Regions from separate parts of the Pantoea sp. Ae19-2 genome, predicted to be linked through region 1. Evidence: predicted binding sites of a transcription regulator. Region 1 holds the regulator's gene; each other region holds the start of a gene.
The links. The regulator PurR, encoded in region 1, represses purine synthesis genes. The targets are predictions, from matches to a motif close to CANGCAAACGTTTGCNTG.
Positions count from the first base shown of each region.

Region 2: a site for PurR is predicted at 1,765-1,782, ahead of guaD (guanine deaminase). Genes of this name have one in related genera too.
Region 3: a site for PurR is predicted at 2,378-2,395, ahead of AAIE03_RS16605 (NCS2 family permease). Genes of this name have one in related genera too.
Region 4: a site for PurR is predicted at 2,121-2,138, ahead of purM (phosphoribosylformylglycinamidine cyclo-ligase). Genes of this name have one in related genera too.

Region 1 is NZ_JBCHWE010000001.1:1,946,155-1,951,189, reverse strand. It holds gene punC (purine nucleoside transporter PunC) at 1-1,035, opposite strand, end outside; gene punR (DNA-binding transcriptional activator PunR) at 1,144-2,049, shown strand; gene purR (HTH-type transcriptional repressor PurR) at 2,046-3,071, opposite strand; gene cydH (cytochrome bd-I oxidase subunit CydH) at 3,352-3,441, shown strand; gene AAIE03_RS08955 (C40 family peptidase) at 3,506-4,327, opposite strand; gene AAIE03_RS08950 (Grx4 family monothiol glutaredoxin) at 4,692-5,027, shown strand.
Region 2 is NZ_JBCHWE010000001.1:1,666,934-1,671,968, forward strand. It holds gene AAIE03_RS07710 (DUF1283 family protein) at 38-361, opposite strand; gene AAIE03_RS07715 (YnfA family protein) at 494-820, shown strand; gene ydfG (bifunctional NADP-dependent 3-hydroxy acid dehydrogenase/3-hydroxypropionate dehydrogenase YdfG) at 849-1,595, opposite strand; gene guaD (guanine deaminase) at 1,968-3,296, shown strand; gene xdhA (xanthine dehydrogenase small subunit) at 3,293-4,732, shown strand; gene xdhB (xanthine dehydrogenase molybdopterin binding subunit) at 4,722-5,035, shown strand, end outside.
Region 3 is NZ_JBCHWE010000001.1:3,610,169-3,615,203, reverse strand. It holds gene AAIE03_RS16625 (YjcB family protein) at 1-122, opposite strand, end outside; gene soxS (superoxide response transcriptional regulator SoxS) at 368-793, opposite strand; gene soxR (redox-sensitive transcriptional activator SoxR) at 958-1,443, shown strand; gene AAIE03_RS16610 (glutathione S-transferase family protein) at 1,483-2,148, shown strand; gene AAIE03_RS16605 (NCS2 family permease) at 2,486-3,835, shown strand; gene AAIE03_RS16600 (Na+/H+ antiporter) at 3,980-5,035, shown strand, end outside.
Region 4 is NZ_JBCHWE010000001.1:591,350-596,384, reverse strand. It holds gene uraA (uracil permease) at 1-1,185, opposite strand, end outside; gene AAIE03_RS02840 (hypothetical protein) at 1,160-1,345, opposite strand; gene upp (uracil phosphoribosyltransferase) at 1,345-1,971, opposite strand; gene purM (phosphoribosylformylglycinamidine cyclo-ligase) at 2,202-3,242, shown strand; gene purN (phosphoribosylglycinamide formyltransferase) at 3,239-3,877, shown strand; gene pstB (phosphate ABC transporter ATP-binding protein PstB) at 3,907-4,680, opposite strand; gene pstA (phosphate ABC transporter permease PstA) at 4,687-5,035, opposite strand, start outside.

The DNA of each region.
Region 1 (5,035 bases):
AAAGCACAGGCCCAGCTGCAGCGTGTTCTGCAGGGCGGCGGCTCTGCCGGTCGCATGGGGGAAGGGCAGAAGTGCACTGGATACGACGATGGGATAAATCGCCCCGTTCGCCAGCGCCATGCCGCAAAACGGCACCAGCAAAGCGGTGAGTGAAACCGAGCCTGACAGGGCGACGGCAAACAGGGCCAGTACGCTAAGGCTATAGACGATGAGCAGCCATGGCAGCAACTGCGCCCCTTTGAAACGGTTAAGGAGCGCACGGCAGCCAAAACCGCCGACTAAGAAAGCAATGGTCTGCGGAATATAGCTTAAGCCGATATCAGCAGGCGACAGGCCAATCGCTGCCAGAATAAACGGTGATCCGGTCAACCAGGCAAAAAAGCTGGCCGAGCAGGCAGAATACATCAGGACGTTACCGCTGTAGACGCGTGAACGCAGCAGCGTCATAAAACCGGGCTGTGACGGGGCCGGGCGGCGGGCTGTTTGTACCGATGGCAGGCGCAGCGTAATCAAGATCAGGGCTGCGGCAATCGCGGTCAGAACGACAAAAATTGAGCGCCAGTGAAAATGGCTAATCAGCCAGGCTCCCAGCAGCGGGGCCAGCGCAGGAGACAGCGCGACCAGCGGCATAATAGTGGCAAAGACTTTATTCGCGCGCGACTGAGGATAGCGATCGACCACCAGGGCCTGCCAGCTCACGGCAGCCGCGCACACGCCGATGGCCTGAATGAAGCGCAGCACCAGCATCAGTACGACGTCGTCCACCCACAGCATCCCCGCACAACCCAGCGCAAACAGGCTCAGTCCTGCCAGCAATACCGGTTTGCGGCCAATACGATCTGACAGCGGTCCCCATACCAGCTGACCACAGGCAAAACCCGCCAGGAACAGGCTCATACTGGCGCTGATCATCCCGGCGGAGGTGTTAAAACTTTGCTGCATGGCCCCGAAGGCGGGCAGGTACATATCGGTGGCCAGAAAGCCCAGCATACTGAGCACGGCAAGATAGGGAATGAATCCTTTAGAAGCTGACATCTGATTCTCATTTTTTGCAGGATAAACGCGGGGCAGTGTAAAAGCTGTACTTCATACTGTGAAACGGTAAAATTTGCCTGTTGCTGTTAAAAAATTTAAAGGCAGGATATGTGGTCTGAATATGCGCTTGAAGTGGTTGATGCGGTCGCGCGTGGCGGCAGTTTCAGTGCTGCGGCCCAGGAGTTGCACCGTGTGCCTTCTGCCATCAGCTATACCGTTCGCCAGCTTGAAACCTGGCTGGCGGTACCGCTGTTTGAACGGCAGCACCGGGAGGTTGTTTTGACACCTGCGGGCGAACATTTTGTGCGAGAAGGCCGCAGCGTCATCAAAAAAATGGATGCCACGCGCCGTCAGTGCCAGCAACTGGCCAACGGCTGGCGAGGGCAAATCGCGATTGCGGTGGACTGCATTGTGAAACCGCACCGAACCCGTCAGTTCGTCAGGGATTTCTACCGCCACTTTCCGGATATGGAGCTCCACATCAGTTATGAAGTGTTTAACGGCGTATGGGATGCGCTGGCTGACGGAAGAGTCGAGGTCGCAATAGGCGCGACTCAGGCGATTCCGGTGGGCGGGCGGTTTGCTTTCCGCGATATGGGAACCCTGAACTGGCGCTGCATCGTCGCGCGGGAACATCCGTTAACCCAGGTCGCCCGGCTGGATGATGAGGCGTTGCGCAACTGGCCTTCGCTGGTGCTGGAAGACACCTCGCGTGCGTTACCGCGCCGTATGACCTGGGCTCTGGATAATCAACGCCGACTGGTGGTGCCTGAATGGCAGACCGGGCTGGACTGCGTCCGGTCCGGGCTGTGCGTCGCAATGGTGCCGGGGCACTTAGCCCGCCCGCTACTGGACAGCGGCGAAGTGACCGAACTTAACTTGCCCCAGCCTTTTCCAGAAAGTCCCTGCTGCGTCAGTTGGGCGGAAGATCGCGCATCACCGGCATTGGGCTGGTTGCTCAATTACCTGGGTGATGCGCAAACGCTCAATCAGGAGTGGTTGAGCGAGGATTAGCGACGGTAGTCGCGATAGGGACCGTAGCCTACAGAGCGTCGCTCAATCAGTGTCGGATGCACTTCGATGGTTTGCGACTCTTCACGCTTGCTGGTAATGCGGTCCAGCAGCATCTCCAGAGCCTTCTCCCCCAGTTGCGCTTTTGGCTGGTGCACGGTAGTGAGTGCAGGCGTGAAATAGCGTGCGTTGCGCACATTATCGTAGCCAATCACCGAAATATCCTGCGGGACGCGCAGGCCCATTTCATCGGCGGCACAGATAGCGCCCATGGCCATAATATCGCCACCGCAGAACACCGCGCTTGGGCGCTGCTTCTGCGACAGAATTTGCTGCATAGCCTGATACCCGGATTCAGGCTCGAAATCGCCCTGCACAATCCACTCTGAACGCGGCTGAATACCGGCTTCTTCCAGCGCCTTGAGGAAACCGGCATGACGGCCACCACCGGTGTTACGTTCCATTTGCCCTGGAATGGCGCCGATATCGCGATGCCCGCGTTCGATGAGGTAGCGGCCGGCCAGATAACCGCCCTGAAACGCATTATCCAGCACCGTGTCAGTAAAATCGGCACGGGATTCGCCCCAGTCCATGACCACCATGGGAATATTGCGGTTGGCTTCCAGCATTTGCAGCAAATCATCCGGGTACTCAGAACACATGACCAGCAGCCCATCGACGCGCTTCTGCGCCATCATCGAGAGGTAGGCACGCTGTTTTTGCAGGTCGTTATGCGCGTTGCCTAAAATCAGGGTGTAGCCTTTATCAAAGCAGTGATTCTCCACGGCTTCAATAATTTCAGCGAAATAGGGCGCCTCGCTGGAGGTGGCCAAAAGGCCCAGCGTTTTGGTGTGATTCACCTTCAGGCTGCGTGCTACGGCGCTGGGTGAATAATGTAATTCCCGAATCGCTTCCCAGACCGCTTCGCGGGTATCTTCTGCGACAAAGCGCGTCTTATTGATGACGTGAGAAACGGTTGTGGTAGAGACGCCTGCACGTTTCGCCACATCTTTAATTGTTGCCATGAAAATCGAACTCCCGGGCTTATCTAACCTGTTGATAAGCATGTTGTTAAACGTTTGCGTCAGCGGACGGTTATTTCTGCAAAAAAATCGTTTTTCTGACCGGTTATGGGGCATCGGGGCAGGAAATAACGGTTGAAAAGGGTGCTGACGCAACCGATGTTGCGCGCTGTTGCGCAACAAAGAGGGGATTCTAACAAGGCTGCACGGATAAAACGAGATTTTTACCCACGCGTGTGGGAAAATGCTTAACCCCTACTAAAATTGTGCCTAAGGAGTTGTGATGAGTACCGATCTGAAACTGTCATTGATGACCACGGCGGCTGCACTGTTGATGATTATTGCGTTCAGCTTTACCGCCATTCTGAACTAATAAAAAAGCCGGGAAGGTTTCCCTGTCCCGGCTGCGTTCCGTCGGTATGACGGAGGAGTGACGTTTAGCGAACGGTTTTTGGCGTCATGACGCGACGCGCACCAATATAGTGGCGCTGCCAGTAATCTTCGCTTAACGCACTGATTTGAATGTCCTTTCCGGTACGCGGTGACTGAATAAATTTACCGTTACCCAGGTAAACACCCACGTGGTCGGCCGTGCCACGTCCGTTGATGCGGAAAAACACCAGATCGCCTTTCTCCAGCGCTTCCCGATTCACCGGCGCGGCATCCCGCAGGTGATACATTTCATTTGCAGTACGCGGAATTTTAAATTTCACCACATCTTTGTAGGCGTACCACACCAGGCCGCTGCAGTCGAAACCGGTATGCGGCGATTTTCCGCCCCACTGGTAGCGCTTGCCCAGCTGTCCCATCAGTTTTGCCATCGCCGTTTCACGTGCTTTTTGATAGCGCTGACGGTGTGCGTTGCTCATTTTGATGGTGCCGGTATCCTTGCTGTTCGCTTTCGCCACCTTCACCGCGCGTTGATGACCATAGCGTTTCTTGCTGGTGGCATTGGCCGCCACTTTTTTTGTGAGCTTCTTGTGTGAATCAGTCGCTTTGGTCAGGGTTTTGTGAGAGGCAACCGCGTGAGAGGGATTTTTACTGGTTTTAAGCGTTTTGCTGGATTTCTGCTCTGCGGAGGAACGGCTTTTTTTCGCCGACGCTTTAACCGTGCGTCGCTTGCGCCGCTCATCTTCGCGCGCACTTTTTTTCTCTACCTTATGCAAGCTGGCCTTAACCGGCGCCTGCGGTGATGCAGAGGCGACGTTAAAGAACAGTTGCGCAAAAGCCAGAATAAGAAGCGTAATAATTGAACGCATAGTCCGTTTACTGGTTAAGCTGTCAGGTTCAACAGATATCTGACAAGGTTAAGAAAAATCTGATCAACGATCAGCGCCGAAGACATTCTAGTCCAGTTTTTTTTAAAACAGTAAGTCCTTTTTTTATTAATTAATAACTTGGGTAAAAAGCAGGCATAAATAAGCAATTTCAGCAGCTTAACTCAGCAAAATTATTGCAAATTATTAATACATTCACCTTTCGGGTCCCGATGAGCGGGTGGATAGCGCGCAAGCGGACTTAACAAACATGGCGGTTTGCCCTAACGGGAAGAAAATCTCATTTTCAGTCCTGAAGGGAAGTCGCTACAATAAAGAAACACGAAGTGACGAATTAAGGAAGGCAATAATGAGTACTGTAGAAAAAATTCAGCGCCAGATCGCAGAAAACCCGATCCTGCTGTACATGAAAGGTTCGCCGAAACTGCCAAGCTGCGGTTTCTCTGCCCAGGCGGTTCAGGCGCTGTCTGCCTGTGGTGAGCGCTTCGCTTACGTGGATATTCTGCAGAACCCGGATATTCGCGCAGAGCTGCCAAAGTATGCTAACTGGCCAACCTTCCCTCAGCTGTGGGTCGATGGCGAACTGGTTGGCGGCTGCGACATTATTGTTGAGATGTTCCAGCGTGGCGAATTACAACCGCTGGTCAAAGAAACCGCTGAGAAGTTTAAAGAAGCGGAATAATAAAAAAA
Region 2 (5,035 bases), 280 kb from region 1:
CCTTTTGTCATGCGTCAGTCATTACTATAGCCGAAATTTACGGCAATACCGGGCGGCCCGTGCGGCGGTCTAAGCAGCGCAGCGTATTGGGTTCCCAATAGGCATTCAGATTAGCGCTCTGTTCACATTTGTCGCGTGTGTCGAATGCGCGATCGGCTTTATCGAATTCTTTCTCAACCCGGCTGTTCACTTTGTTGCGCAGCATGTGCGTATCATTCCACTGCTCTTTACTCTGACGTGCCGCTTCGTTGCTCAATGCGCTGCTGCCGTTTTCAATAATCACGTGTTCGGTGTTCGCACTGACACGCATCGCGGTGGCAGAAAGCAGGGCCACCATCAGAACCGGAACCAATTTTTTCATCGTAATATCCTTCGGTTAACACTGTTTTACTCTTGGGTAAAACTATTGCATCAAATGAGAATAGTATACCATTGCCGATTACTTGCTCACCAGCTGTGTGCATGTTGTTTACCTGTCAGAGAGATTATTGTGCTGCTAAAAACCACGCTGCTGTTTTTTATCACCGCGCTGGCGGAAATCATCGGCTGTTTTCTGCCGTGGCTGTGGCTAAAGAAGGGGGCGTCCATGTGGCTGTTGTTGCCTGCCGCGTTGAGTCTCGGGTTATTTGTCTGGTTGCTGACCTTACATCCTACGGCCAGCGGCCGGGTTTACGCGGCGTACGGCGGCGTCTATGTGCTGACGGCCATGCTTTGGCTGCGCGTGGTCGAAGGTGTCAAGCTGAGCGCATGGGACTGGAGTGGTGCGCTGATTGCGCTGAGCGGCATGCTGATTATCGTAGCGGGATGGGGCAAAGCCTAAAAGCCAGCCTTTGCGGCTGGCTTATCGGTCAGGGTTTATGCACTTTCAGCCCTGCCAGCGTCTGGCTGACGGGCATCATCTCAAGCGTATTGATGTTGACGTGCTTCGGCAGCGTGGCCACCCAGTAAACGGCTTCGGTAACGTCTTCAGGCGTCAGGGCCGTGGCGCCCTCGTAGACCTGTTCGGCCTTGCCATCGTCCCCTTTAAAGCGCACGTTAGAAAACTCCGTACCGCCGACCAGGCCCGGCTCAATATCGGTCACACGCAGGGCCGTACCGTGTAAATCGGTGCGTAAGTTAAGGCTGAACTGGCGGACAAAGGCTTTGGTGGCGCCATAAACGTTGCCCCCAGCATAAGGCCAGCTGCCGGCAATCGAACCAATGTTGATAATGTGACCGACGTTACGCTCTACCATGGCAGGCAAAACCGCGCGCGTCATATAGACCAGCCCTTTGGTATTGGTGTCGATCATATTTTCCCAGTCGTTCACATCTGCCCGGTGCGCGGGTTCAATGCCCAACGCCAGACCGGCGTTATTCACCAGGACATCAATATTGCGCCACTCGGCAGGCAGCTGTGTGATGGCCTCTTCAATCGATGCCCGGTTACGCACATCTAACTGTACGGTATACAGATTCTCACCCAGCTCCGTTTTCAGCGCCTTCAGGCGTTCAGCACGACGTCCACTGGCAATCACCTTGTGACCTGTTTCGATGAATCGGCGGGTAATGCTTTGGCCAAAACCGGCTGTGGCTCCCGTAACAAAAATAATCATCTCACTTTTCCCTCTTCCAGTTTCGTGATGTCTCCTCACCTTATCACGGCATTTTAGCCTGTGTCCGCTGAATTCCGCGGGGAGGCGCTTTTGCGCGCTTTTAGCGCACGCTGCCCCGAAATCGTGCAGAGAACGGGGCAGCAAAGTAACGTGGCAGGGGGCATTTTTACTGGCAACCGATTGCGTTAGATGAGCAACCGATTGCGTGGCGATTTTATCGGCGAAATTGTTGCGCAACAGGATTATTGACATAAGTTACTGATAATAAAGTAATTTATCAGGCGACAATCTGGCATGCGTCTTGCAAAGTGTTTAAAGAGAGTACGAGATGAACAGGGCGACAACATCAGGCGCCCGGTAAGAGGAAACGATATGTCTACATGCCAGGACACGGCGATTCGTGCCAGTTTTTTTGATTTTGCCGCGGTGGCGAACGAGCCTGAGGCTATTCTGTCTCAGGCGCGTTATATCGAAGATGGTCTGCTCATTCTGCGTGAGGGCCGCGTAGTCGGTTTGCACCCCTGGTGTGATGTCAGCAGCAGTCAGGCAGCAGAGCGCGTTATCGATCTGCGCGGTAAGCTGATCCTGCCGGGTTTTGTCGACTGCCACATTCATTACCCGCAAACAGAAATGATCGGCGCCTATGGTGAGCAGCTTCTCGAATGGCTGAATCAGTATACGTTTCCGGTTGAGAGGCAGTACCGCTGTGCCGAGCATGCCGCGCAAATGTCAGCGTTTTTTCTCCATCAGCTACTGGCTAACGGCACCACCAGTGCGTTGGTTTTTGGCACGGTGCATCCGCAGTCGGTAGAGGCGCTTTTTAGCGCGGCCGAAGTGCTTGAGATGCGCATCATCGCCGGTAAAGTCATGATGGATCGCAATGCGCCTGATTACCTCACCGAAACGCCGGAGGAAAGCTATCAACATTCCCGCGATCTGATTGAGCGCTGGCACGGCCGCGGCCGACTGAGCTATGCCCTGACGCCGCGTTTTGCGCCCACCTCGTCACCCGACCTGTTAAAGAAAGTGCAGGCGCTGCGCACGGCTTACCCGGATGTCTGGCTCCACACGCACCTCAGCGAAAACCCACAGGAAGTTGCCTGGGTCAACGCGCTGTTTCCCGAACGCAATGGCTATCTGGACGTTTACCACCACTATCAGCTGACCGGCCGGCGAAGCGTCTTTGCACACTGCCTGCATCTGGAAAATCATGAATGGCAGTGTCTGCACGATACGGATTCCGCCATTGCCTTTTGCCCGACCTCAAACCTGTTTTTGGGAAGCGGCCTGTTTAATATCAAGCGCAGCTGGCAGCAGGGCATCAAAGTGGGCATCGGCACCGATGTTGGCGCCGGAACCACCTTTAATATGCTGCAAACGCTGGGCGAGGCTTACAAGGTCGGCCAGCTGCAGCAATACAGGCTGAGTGCTGCAGAAGCCTTTTACCATGCCACGCTGGGCGGGGCCCGTGCGCTGGATCTTGACCAGCACATCGGTAATTTTGCACCAGGTAAAGAAGCTGACTTTGTCGTGCTGGATCCCGCCGTATCGGCGCTGCAAAAGCTGCGTATGGGGAACTGCAAGGATATCTGGGAAAAACTGTTCGTCTTGATGACGCTGGGTGATGACAGAAACATCGTAGAGACGTGGGTTAACGGCCGACCGGTCTGGCAATCCACCACAAAGGAGAATGCCGCATGATTCAGTTTCTGCTTAACGACCAGCTCGTCACAGAAGAACGTATCGATCCCAATCTGACGGTACTCTCTTATCTGCGCACGCATCAGCGTCGCTGTGGCACCAAGGAGGGCTGTGCGTCCGGCGACTGCGGTGCCTGTAGCGTCACGCTGGGGAGCGTGGTGGACGGCAGGTTGCACTATCAGACCGTTAACAGCTGCCTGATGCTGGTCAGTGGATTACAGGGCAGGCAGCTCATCACCGTCGAAGATTTACGTGAGGGGAAAACCCTGCATCCGGCTCAGCAGGCGATGGTGGACTGTCATGGCTCGCAGTGTGGCTTCTGCACGCCGGGCTTTGTGATGTCATTGTTCAGTTTGCAAAAAAATCACAGCGACTGGGACCGGCAGCAGGCAGAGCATGCGCTGGCCGGCAACCTGTGTCGCTGCACCGGTTATCGTTCCATTATGGCGGCGGCCGAACAGTTGGTGACGCAGGCACAGCCGGACAGCTTTGATCGGTGTGAGCAGGGCGTGGTTGAGCGCCTGCGCGCGCTGGAGAATCAGGAGGTCCGGGTAATTCAGGACAAAGGCCGTCACTGTTACCTTCCCACCACCGTCGCGCAGCTCGCTGCACTCTGTGTCGCGCACCCCGATGCCGCGTTACTGGCGGGCGGCACGGACCTGAGCCTGCTGATTACCCAACGCTACCAGGGCATTCCAGTGATGATTGCGCTGGGGCAGGTGGATGCACTGAAACACTGTTATGAGGACGACGCATCCTATCACTTAGGTGCCGCCGCCTCGCTCGACCAGATCGCAGCGTTTATGGCGACGCGCATTCCGGGAGTAACGGAGATGCTGACGCGTTTTGCCTCGCTGCAAATTCGCCAGCTTGGCACACTGGGCGGTAACCTTGCTAATGCTTCCCCGATTGGCGATGCATCGCCAACGCTGCTGGCATTAAACGCCTCTCTGCTGCTGCAGAAGGGCGACACGCAACGCACTTTGCCACTCAGCGCGTTTTTTACCGGCTACCGGCAGACCGTGCTGCAACCCGGTGAGTTTATCCATACCATCATTATTCCAAAAGTGACGGTGTCACCTGATTTTGTTGCCTGGAAGGTCTCGAAACGGCTGGATGACGACATTTCAGCCGTGTTTGCCGCTTTTAATATCCAAACCGATAACGGCATTGTGACAGCGGCACACATTGCCTTTGGCGGGATGGCGGCAACGCCGGTGCGCGCCACAGGCTGTGAGCAGGCCATGATTGGATCGGCCTTAACCGCACAAACGATAGCCACGGCCTGTCAGGCGCTGGAAGAGACCTTTGAGCCGCTCAGCGACTTTCGCGCCAGCGCCGGCTATCGCCTGCAGGTGGCGTGCAACCTGCTGCGCCGTTACTTTTACCGTCTCAACGGATTGTCCCTGACTGAGGTAAGCCGCTATGTCCCATAATCGTCCGGCTCTGCCCGATTCAGCATTACCCATTGCTCATGCGCGCGACATCAGCAGCGGCGTGGGGCGCAGCAATAAGCATGAAAGCGCCGATAAACACGTGTCCGGCGAGGCGATATATATCGATGACAAAGCGGAGCAGCCCGGTCTGCTGCATCTCTGTCCTCGCCTGAGCGATCATGCCCATGCCCGTATCACTCACGTTGATGTCCAGCCGTGCTACGACGTTCCCGGCGTCGTCCGCGTCCTCACCTGGCAGGACGTGCCCGGCGTCAACGATGTCGGCCCGCTGCAGCCCGGCGA
Region 3 (5,035 bases), 1.7 Mb from region 1:
AACGCCATGACGTGATGACTGTCCTGGCGGAGACGGGTTTTTAGCGTGCTGGCAAAGAACATCATTATCGCGCTAAGCAATTCCCAGCGCATAACAAGAAAACTGGTGGTTAAAGTCGCCATCAATTTTGACCTCAAAATCGGAGATTACGCCTGACTGTCTGCGAACATCACGTCGGCGGAAAAGTCTGTCAGGTCGGGCTCTTTCGTCGGCAACAAGTGTCATAATGTGATGTGGGTCACACTATATCATCCGATTTCTGATTTTTGTACAAAATTTGTCTGATCTGGCAGCAGAAAAAGAGGGCGCTTACGACAAGGTTGGGGCACTAAATGCGGCGTGCGCCTGGGCAGGCGCACGGAGCGCGTCAGCTAACCGGACAGCATTCTCCCGTTGTCCGCTGGGTAAAGCTGGTCATCGTGTCGCTGCAGTCAAAGCGCATCAAACGCGGACGCTGGATGGCCTGGCGGCGCATCGCGTGGCGATAAGCCGTGGGCGTTTGTGAAAACTGGCGACGAAAAACGCGTGAGAATGTCTGTTGCGAGTCATAGCCATATTGCATCGCAATATCAAACACCGGCCGCTGCGTTTGTCGCAGCGCTTCAGCGGCCAGCGTCAGGCGGCGTTCGCGAATATAGCCACCCAACGTCTGTTTCGTCACGCTACGGAACATACGTTGCAGATGCCATTTCGAATAGCCTGATTTGGCGGCGACTTCGTCAATTGACAGGCTCTTATCCAGGTTTTGGTCAATCCAGTGCGTCAGTGAATGAATGATCTCTTCTTGTATCATGGCCTCATCCTTCTGGTGAATTTCCCCTTAGCGTTCATGCGGAATTAACAGGCTTTCGGCGATAAAACCGGGTCCGCTCGCTGGCGCATGACATCATAAGGGAAGGTGTCGTTCTGATGGGAAAAGAGTATAATTCCTCAAGTTAACTTGAGGTAAAGTGCCAAATGAAAAAAGATCGCAATTACCCAAAACCCGTTCTGACACCGGGCGAAGTGGCGCGCCGAAGCGGCGTCGCCGTTTCTGCACTGCACTTTTATGAAAGCAAAGGGCTGATTTTCAGCACCCGTAATAGCGGAAACCAGCGGCGTTACAGCCGTGATGTGCTGCGACGGGTGGCCATTATTAAAATTGCACAGCGCATTGGTATTCCGCTCGCCAGCGTCAGTGACAGCCTTGAGAACATGCCGGCAGATAAGCGGATGTCTGCTCAGGAATGGGGCAATCTGACGCAGCACTGGCGCGACGAACTGGATAAGCGCATCGAAACGCTGACGCGCCTGCGTAACGATCTGGATGGCTGCATTGGCTGTGGGTGTTTATCAATGCGTGACTGCCCACTGCGCAACCCTGGCGACCTGCTGGGCCAGCAGGGCTCTGGCGCGGTACTGCTCGATCCTGAGCAGGATGGTTCCCTGCATAAGACAAGGTGACGTCTATACTTGCAGCATATTCACTCACAGGGAACCATGATGATCACCGTTCACCATCTTGAACAATCGCGCTCTCACCGGGTGCTGTGGATGCTGGAAGAGCTGGAAGTGCCTTACCAGGTCAAGCGCTACCAGCGCGAACCCACGATGCTGGCGCCGGACGCTTTAAAAAAAGTGCATCCGTTAGGGAAGTCGCCCGTGATCACCGATGGCAAGCGCGTGGTGGCCGAGTCCGGTGCCATCCTTGAGTATCTGGAAGAAAGATACGACAGCGAAAAACGGCTGCAGCTCACTGATGAAGAGGCGCAGCTACAGGCGCGTTACTGGCTGCACTATGCGGAAGGTTCACTGATGCCGCTGCTGGTGATGAAGCTGGTTTTTGGCCGCCTTGGCAGCGCGCCGGTGCCCTGGTTGCTTCGCCCCGTGGGCGCGGCGCTGGGCAAAGGCGTTCAGAAAGCCTGGCTGGATAAACAACTCAAATTGCACAAGCAGGTCATTGAAGCTCACCTTTCAACACAGCCGTGGTTCGCGGGTCAGCGCTTCAGCATTGCGGATGTGCAGATGAGTTTCCCTATTCTGGCGCTGAGCCAGCGCGCCGGACTGAAAGATGCCCCCGCTACGCAAAAATGGTTAACGACCGTGCAACAGCGCGCGGCCTGGCAGCGCGCTATTCAACAAGGCGGTGAGATTAATCTTTCTGGCTGATGCACGTTGCCCGATGACGCCGCCCGGCGTCATTCTTGCCTGCCTTCTCGTTTTTGACGCCTTATCCTGACGGACAGAATGTTAAATGATGGTATCAAGAGCATTCCTGATGTTATCAACCTGATCTTTATAGTCACCAATCCTCACTCAGCGGTTGAAAAACGGCGGTTAAACGCCGGATAATCTGCCCCCTTTAAACGGGGCAGCGTGACGTCCCGTTCTGTGCGGCGAAGTAAACGTTTGCCTTTTGCCGGCTGCCCGCTGGCGATGACAGGTTTCCAGGGACGTCAGGGCCGTTACCGCACGATCCCACTACAACAATTTTTGAGGCTCAACTATGTCAATTGAATCACGCCCGTCCGGTGGAAAGCTGGATGCCTGGTTCGCCATCTCGGCCCGTGGCAGCAGCGTGCGACAGGAAATTGTCGCCGGGCTGACTACGTTCCTCGCCATGGTTTATTCAGTGATCGTGGTGCCCGGCATGCTCAGTAAGGCGGGATTTTCACCCACGGCGGTGTTCGTTGCGACCTGTCTGGTGGCGAGCGTGGGATCGATCATCATGGGGCTGTGGGCGAATTTACCCATGGCAATTGGCTGTGCTATCTCACTGACGGCGTTTACCGCTTTCAGCCTTGTGCTGGGTCAGCACATTAGCGTACCCGTGGCGCTGGGTGCCGTGTTCCTGATGGGCCTGCTCTTTACCCTGATTTCCACCACCGGAATTCGCGCCTGGATCTTACGCAATCTGCCAATGGGGGTTGCGCACGGAACGGGCGTCGGCATTGGTCTGTTTTTGCTGCTGATTGCGGCAGACAACGTGGGACTGGTCGTCAGAAATCCGGCCTCAGGGTTACCCGTTGCCCTGGGCCAGTTTACGTCGTTCCCCGTCATGATGTCATTGCTGGGGCTGGCCGCCATTTTTGGCCTGGAAAAACGCCGCGTGCCTGGCGGTATTTTACTGACCGTTATCGCGATTTCTGCTCTGGGGCTGGTGTTCGACCCGGCCGTGCGCTGGCAGGGACTGTTTGCCCTGCCCAGCCTGCGTGATGCGCAGGGTGAGTCACAGCTCTTTAGCCTGGACATCATGGGCGCCTTGCAGCCTGCGGTGCTGCCCAGCGTGCTGGCGCTAGTGATGACGGCGGTCTTTGATGCCACCGGCACGATCCGCGCGGTTGCGGGCCAGGCCAATCTGCTGGATAAAGACGGGCAGATCATCAACGGTGGTCGGGCGCTGACCACGGATTCCGTCAGTAGCCTGTTTGCTGGCCTTGTCGGTGCTTCGCCCGCGGCAGTCTACATTGAGTCTGCCGCCGGTACGGCGGCGGGCGGTAAAACCGGCCTGACGGCGATCGTTGTGGGTCTCCTGTTCCTGGTCATTCTGTTCATGTCGCCGATCGCATACCTGGTGCCGGCTTACGCCACCGCGCCAGCGTTGATGTATGTCGGCCTGTTGATGCTGAGCAACGTGGCCAAGATCGATTTCGGTGACTTCGTTGATGCCATGTCCGGCCTGCTCACGGCGGTGATTATCGTGCTGACCTGTAACATCGTTACCGGCATTATGATGGGGTTCGCCACTCTGGTGGTGGGCCGTCTGTTTGCGGGCGAGTGGCGTAAGCTCAACGTGGGCACTGTCGTGATTGCCGCCGCGTTAGTCGCCTTTTATGCCGGAGGCTGGGCGATCTGACTGTCAAACCGGACGTTCAGCGGAGCGTCCGGAATTATCCGCTTTTTGGTCTTTTAAGCACGGCTTGCTTTTCCTGCCCTGGCCAGTTTGTTTTACACTTTTAACTTATAGTTGATTCGAAGATAACAACCGCCTAAGGAAAGCATGGAAATCTTTTTTACTATTTTAATTATGACACTGGTGGTGTCGCTCTCCGGGGTCGCCGCACGTATCTTGCCTTTTCAAATCCCGCTACCGCTGGTGCAGATCGCCGTCGGTGCGCTACTGGCCTGGCCTAACTTCGGCCTGCATGTGGATTTTGATCCGGAACTGTTCCTCGTCTTATTTATTCCGCCGCTGTTATTTGCTGACGGCTGGAAAACGCCGGTTAGCGAGTTTCTGCATTACGGGCGGGAAATTCTTGGCCTGGCGCTGGTGCTGGTGCTGATTACCGTCGTCGGAATTGGCTATCTGATTTACTGGACGGTTCCCGGTATTCCTCTTATCCCTGCTTTCGCCCTGGCGGCAGTGTTATCACCTACCGATGCCGTGGCGCTTTCAGGCATTGTCGGCGAAGGCCGCATTCCTAAGAAAATTATGGGAATACTTCAGGGCGAAGCCTTGATGAACGATGCCTCTGGCCTGGTTTCACTGAAATTTGCCGTCGCGGTGGCGATGGGCACCATGGTGTTTAGTTGGGGCGGTGCCAGCGTCGAATTCCTGAAAGTGGCGGTCGGCGGCTTAATTGCCGGTGTTGCGGTCTGCTGGCTCTACGGTAAGTCACTGCGTGTCCTGAACCGCTGGAGCGGTGGGGACGATGCTGCCACACAGATCGTCCTGCTGCTGCTGCTGCCGTTTGCCTCTTATCTGATTGCAGAACACCTGGGCGTTTCCGGCATTTTAGCCGCCGTCGCGGCCGGGATGACCATCACGCGCTCCGGTATTATCCGTCAGGCCCCGCTGACCATGCGACTGCGCGCCAACAGCGTCTGGCACATGCTGGAGTTTGTGTTTAACGGCATGGTGTTCCTGATGCTGGGCCTGCAATTGCCCTCTATCCTGGAAAATTCCATTCAACAGGCGAACGCGGATCCCAACGTGGATATCTGGATGATCTTTGCAGATATCGCATTGGTCTATGCGGCGTTAATGGTGGTCCGTTTCGGCTGGCTGTGGATCATGCAGCGTTTCAGCAAGCGCCTGTTAAAAAACAAGCCGTTA
Region 4 (5,035 bases), 1.4 Mb from region 1:
GGCCAGCGCCATGCCTTTCAGCTCGGCAGCCCCGATATGCACTTTCGCCCCGCTGACGCCAATAATCAGGATAACGGAGGTCAGAATCAGGTTTTGCGCTTTGTTGTAATCCACTTTGGACTCAATCAGGACACGGATACCTGACGCGCCGATAACACCATACAGCAGCAGGGATACGCCACCCATCACCGGCACCGGAATCGCCTGAATAGCGGCCGCCAGTTTGCCGACGCAGGAGAGTAAAATCGCGAAAATGGCCGCGCCGCCAATCACCCAGGTACTGTAAACGCGGGTAATCGCCATGACGCCAATGTTTTCGCCGTATGTCGTGTTCGGGGTTGATCCAAAGAACCCGGAAATGACCGTCGATAAGCCATTGGCGAACATGGAACGATGCAGTCCGGGATCTCGCACCAGATCTCTTTTAACGATATTCGCCGTCACGACCAGATGGCCCACATGCTCGGCAATGACCACCAGAGCGGCGGGCAGAATGGTCAACATGGCAATCCATTCAAAGCGCGGCGTATAAAACGTCGGTAAGGCAAACCAGTGCGCCTGTTCAACGCCGCTCCAGTCCACGATGCCCATGAAGGCGGAAAGCGCGTAACCGGCCAGCACACCGATCAGGATAGGAATGATCGCCATAAATCCACGAAACAAAACCGATCCAAAAACGGTAACCGCCAGGGTCACCAGCGAAATCAACACGGTTGTGCCGTTTGGCGACTGGCCTTCGGCTGGAAGCAGCCCCGCCATATTCGCGGCCACGCCAGCCAGTTCCAGACCAATGACGGCAACGATGGCCCCCATTGCTGCTGGCGGAAACATCACGTCCAGCCAGCCTGTTCCGGCTTTTTTAACGATCAGCGCGACAAGGCAGAACAACACGCCACACAGAATAAAACCGCCCAGCGCTACTTCATAACCCAGCGGCAGCAGGAGCAACACGGGTGAAATAAAGGCAAAGCTGGAACCCAGATAGGCGGGGATTTTTCCCTTACAAATAAACAGGTACAGCAGCGTACCGATACCGTTAAACAGCAATACCGTCGCCGGATTGATGTGGAACAGAATTGGCACTAACACGGTGGCGCCAAACATGGCGAACAGATGCTGCAGGCTGAGCGGAATCGTTTGCAGTAATGGCGGCCGTTCGCTAACGCCGATAGCGCGACGAGTCATTAAAAGTCCCCTTGAGTGAGTGGTCTGTTTTCAGGCAAAAAAAAGCCGACTCTCTGGTCGGCTGGTTCATTTCTTTATGTGTTACAACAGAAAAAAGCGGCTCGGCCTGCTGCTGCAGGCTGAAAACAGCGTGATGCATGGCGCCGCGGATTTTCATCATTACTTGGTGCCGAAGATTTTATCACCGGCATCACCCAGGCCTGGGATGATATAACCCTTGTCGTTAAGCCCCTGATCCACAGAAGCGGTGTAAAGCTCCACATCCGGATGCGCTTTTTCCAGCGCGGCAATCCCTTCAGGTGCCGCAACCAGCACCAGCACTTTAATACTGCTGCAGCCCGCTTTCTTTAACAGATCTATCGTGGCAATCATTGAGCCGCCCGTGGCCAGCATGGGGTCAACCACCAGTGCCAGGCGCTCTTCGATATTCGAAACCAGTTTCTGGAAGTAAGGCACCGGCTCCAGCGTTTCTTCATCACGGTAGACGCCAACAACGCTGATGCGCGCGCTGGGTACGTGCTCCAGTACGCCTTCCATCATGCCCAGACCGGCACGCAGAATAGGCACGACGGTGATTTTTTTACCTTTGATTTGATCAACCTGAACCGGGCCATTCCAGCCCTCAATGGTGACCTTTTCGGTTTCCAGATCGGCGGTCGCTTCATACGTCAGCAGACTGCCGACTTCAGAGGCCAGCTCGCGGAAACGCTTTGTACTGATATCATGCTCACGCATCAGTCCCAGTTTATGTTTGACCAGCGGGTGTTTGACTTCCACGATCTTCATTGTTGTTCTCCCGGAGTGAGTTGAGCTAAAAAAAAATCGCGGGATTATACCGCCTTTTCGCCGCAGTGCCACATGTGCTTGCGCAATCAGAGGCATTTTGTCATGGCAAAGTAAGGATTGATGAAAATCGCCGGGGACGCAATCTGAGACTCGCAAACGTTTGCCTGCGCTGGTAGAATTGCCGCGCTTTATATTAAACCACCAACCGCAACTCGCGTGGGGACCTCGCAGTGACCGACAAGACCTCTCTCAGTTACAAAGACGCCGGTGTTGATATTGATGCTGGTAACGCTCTGGTTGACCGTATTAAAGGCGTAGTGAAAAAGACGCGTCGCCCGGAAGTCATGGGTGGACTAGGCGGCTTCGGTGCGCTTTGTGCGCTGCCGCAAAAATACCGTGAACCCGTGCTGGTCTCCGGCACCGACGGCGTAGGTACTAAACTGCGTCTGGCGATGGATCTTAAGCGCCACGATGCCATCGGCATTGATCTGGTCGCGATGTGTGTCAACGATCTGGTGGTACAAGGCGCTGAACCGCTCTTCTTCCTGGATTACTACGCCACCGGCAAACTGGATGTGGATACCGCGTCGGCGGTCATCACCGGTATCGCCGAGGGTTGCCTGCAGTCAGGCTGTGCACTGGTGGGCGGCGAAACGGCCGAAATGCCGGGCATGTATCATGGCGAAGACTACGACGTGGCCGGCTTCTGCGTTGGCGTCGTTGAGAAATCAGAAATCATTGACGGCAGCAAAGTGCAGGACGGCGATGTCCTGATCGCATTAGGCTCCAGCGGCCCGCACTCCAATGGTTATTCTCTGGTGCGCAAAATTCTGGAAGTCAGCGGGACCGATCCGCAGGTTGAGCAGCTCGAAGGCAAACCGCTGGCCGATCATTTGTTGGAACCTACCCGCATTTATGTCAAAAACATTCTGAGCCTGATCGAACAGGTCGATGTGCACGCTATCGCGCATCTCACCGGCGGCGGCTTCTGGGAAAACATTCCACGCGTGCTGCCCGATAACACCCAGGCCGTGATTGACGAAAAAAGCTGGGAATGGCCGGCTGTGTTTAGCTGGATGCAGCAGGCCGGTAACGTCAGCCGTCACGAAATGTACCGTACGTTCAACTGTGGCGTGGGTATGCTGATTGCCCTGAGCCCTGCCGACGCGGATAAAGCCGTTGAACTAATGCGCGCCGCCGGTGAAAATGCCTGGAAAATCGGCGTGATTAAGGCATCAGAAGCGGAAGAGCGTGTGGTCATCACGTCATGAAAAAGCTGGTTGTGCTGATCTCCGGCAACGGAAGTAATCTTCAGTCCATCCTTGACGCCTGTGCAAACGGGCGTATTCACGGCAGCGTCGCTGCCGTGTTCAGTAATAAAGCCTCCGCCTATGGCTTAGTCCGCGCAGAGCGGGCAGGCATTCCGGCTATTGCCCTGGACGCCCGTGACTTTAGCGACCGTGAAAGTTTTGATCGCCAGCTTATGCGTGAGATCGACGCCTGTGCGCCGGATGTTGTGGTGCTGGCAGGATATATGCGCATTTTAAGCCCGGGTTTTGTGGCGCATTATCGCGACCGACTGCTGAATATTCACCCGTCGCTCCTGCCCAAATATCCCGGACTGCATACTCACCGCCAGGCCCTGGAAAATGGCGATGCGGAGCATGGCACGTCAGTGCATTTCGTAACGGATGAACTGGACGGTGGTCCGGTGATTCTGCAGGCCAAGGTGCCCGTTTTTGCCGAAGACAGCGAAGCGGACATTACCGAGCGCGTGCAACATCAGGAACATGCCATCTATCCGCTGGTGATTAACTGGTTTGTTGAAGGCCGCCTGGCCATGCGTGAGGGAAAGGCCTGGCTGGATGGTAAGCCGTTACCGCTTCAGGGCTACGCCCACGAGTAACAGGCAGGGAGCCAGGCTCCCTGCCCTTTTCAGCCATAGCGTCCGGTGATGTAATCTTCCGTCCGGCGCACCTTCGGCGTCGTGAAAATCTTGTCTGTTGTGTCGAACTCCACCAGCGATCCCTGATGCATAAAGGCCGTGTAATCCGACACACGTGAGGCCTGCTGCATATTATGGGTGACCAGCACCAGCGTGAAGTGCTGTTTCAAGGTGCTCATCAGTTCTTCGATCACCAGCGTTGAAATCGGGTCCAGCGCCGACGTCGGCTCATCCAGTAACAGCACGTCCGGCTCAATCGCAATGGCGCGGGCGATAACCAGCCTCTGCTGCTGCCCCGTGGAGAGCGTCAGGGCATTCTGTGCCAGCTGATCTTTCACTTCTCCCCATAACGCCGCCGCACGGAGTGCGCGTTCACAGGCCTCATTCAGTACCCGCTTGTCGCGCACGCCCTGCAAGCGCAATCCGTACACCACGTTTTCGTAGACCGACTTCGGAAAAGGATTGGGCCGCTGGAAAACCATACCGACCCGGCGACGCAGCGCAGAGACATCCTGGGCAGGCCGCATGATCGACTGCTGCTCCAGAAGAATCTCGCCGTCGATGCGGCAGTTATCGATCACGTCATTCATACGATTAAAGCAGCGCAGCAACGTTGATTTGCCGCAGCCGGACGGCCCAATCAGGGCGGTAATACGGTTTTTAGGTAGCTGCAGCGAGACATCCTGAAGCACCTGACGCTCACCGTACCAGAGCGAAAGGTGATCAACGGTTAGCGCAATATCAGTTTCGGGCATTGTAGTCATCGTCAGTTATTGAGTCATCAGGCGATAGCGTTCACGCAGACGGTGACGCAGGCCCATGGCTAGCAGGTTCAGCAACAGAATAATGAGCACCAGCAGCAGCGCCGTGGCAAACACCAGCGGCCGGTCGGCTTCGGTATTGGGGCTTTGAAAAGCTAAATCATAAATCTGAAAGCCCAGATGCATAAATTTTCTGTCGAGGTGCAGATAGGGAAACACCGCATCAACCGGCAATTCCGGTACCATTTTTACCACGCCGACCAGCATCAATGGCGCGGTTTCGCCCGCGGCGCGCGCTACCGCCAGAATCAGCCCGGTTAACATCGCCGGAACCGCCATCGGCAGCACCACGTTCCAT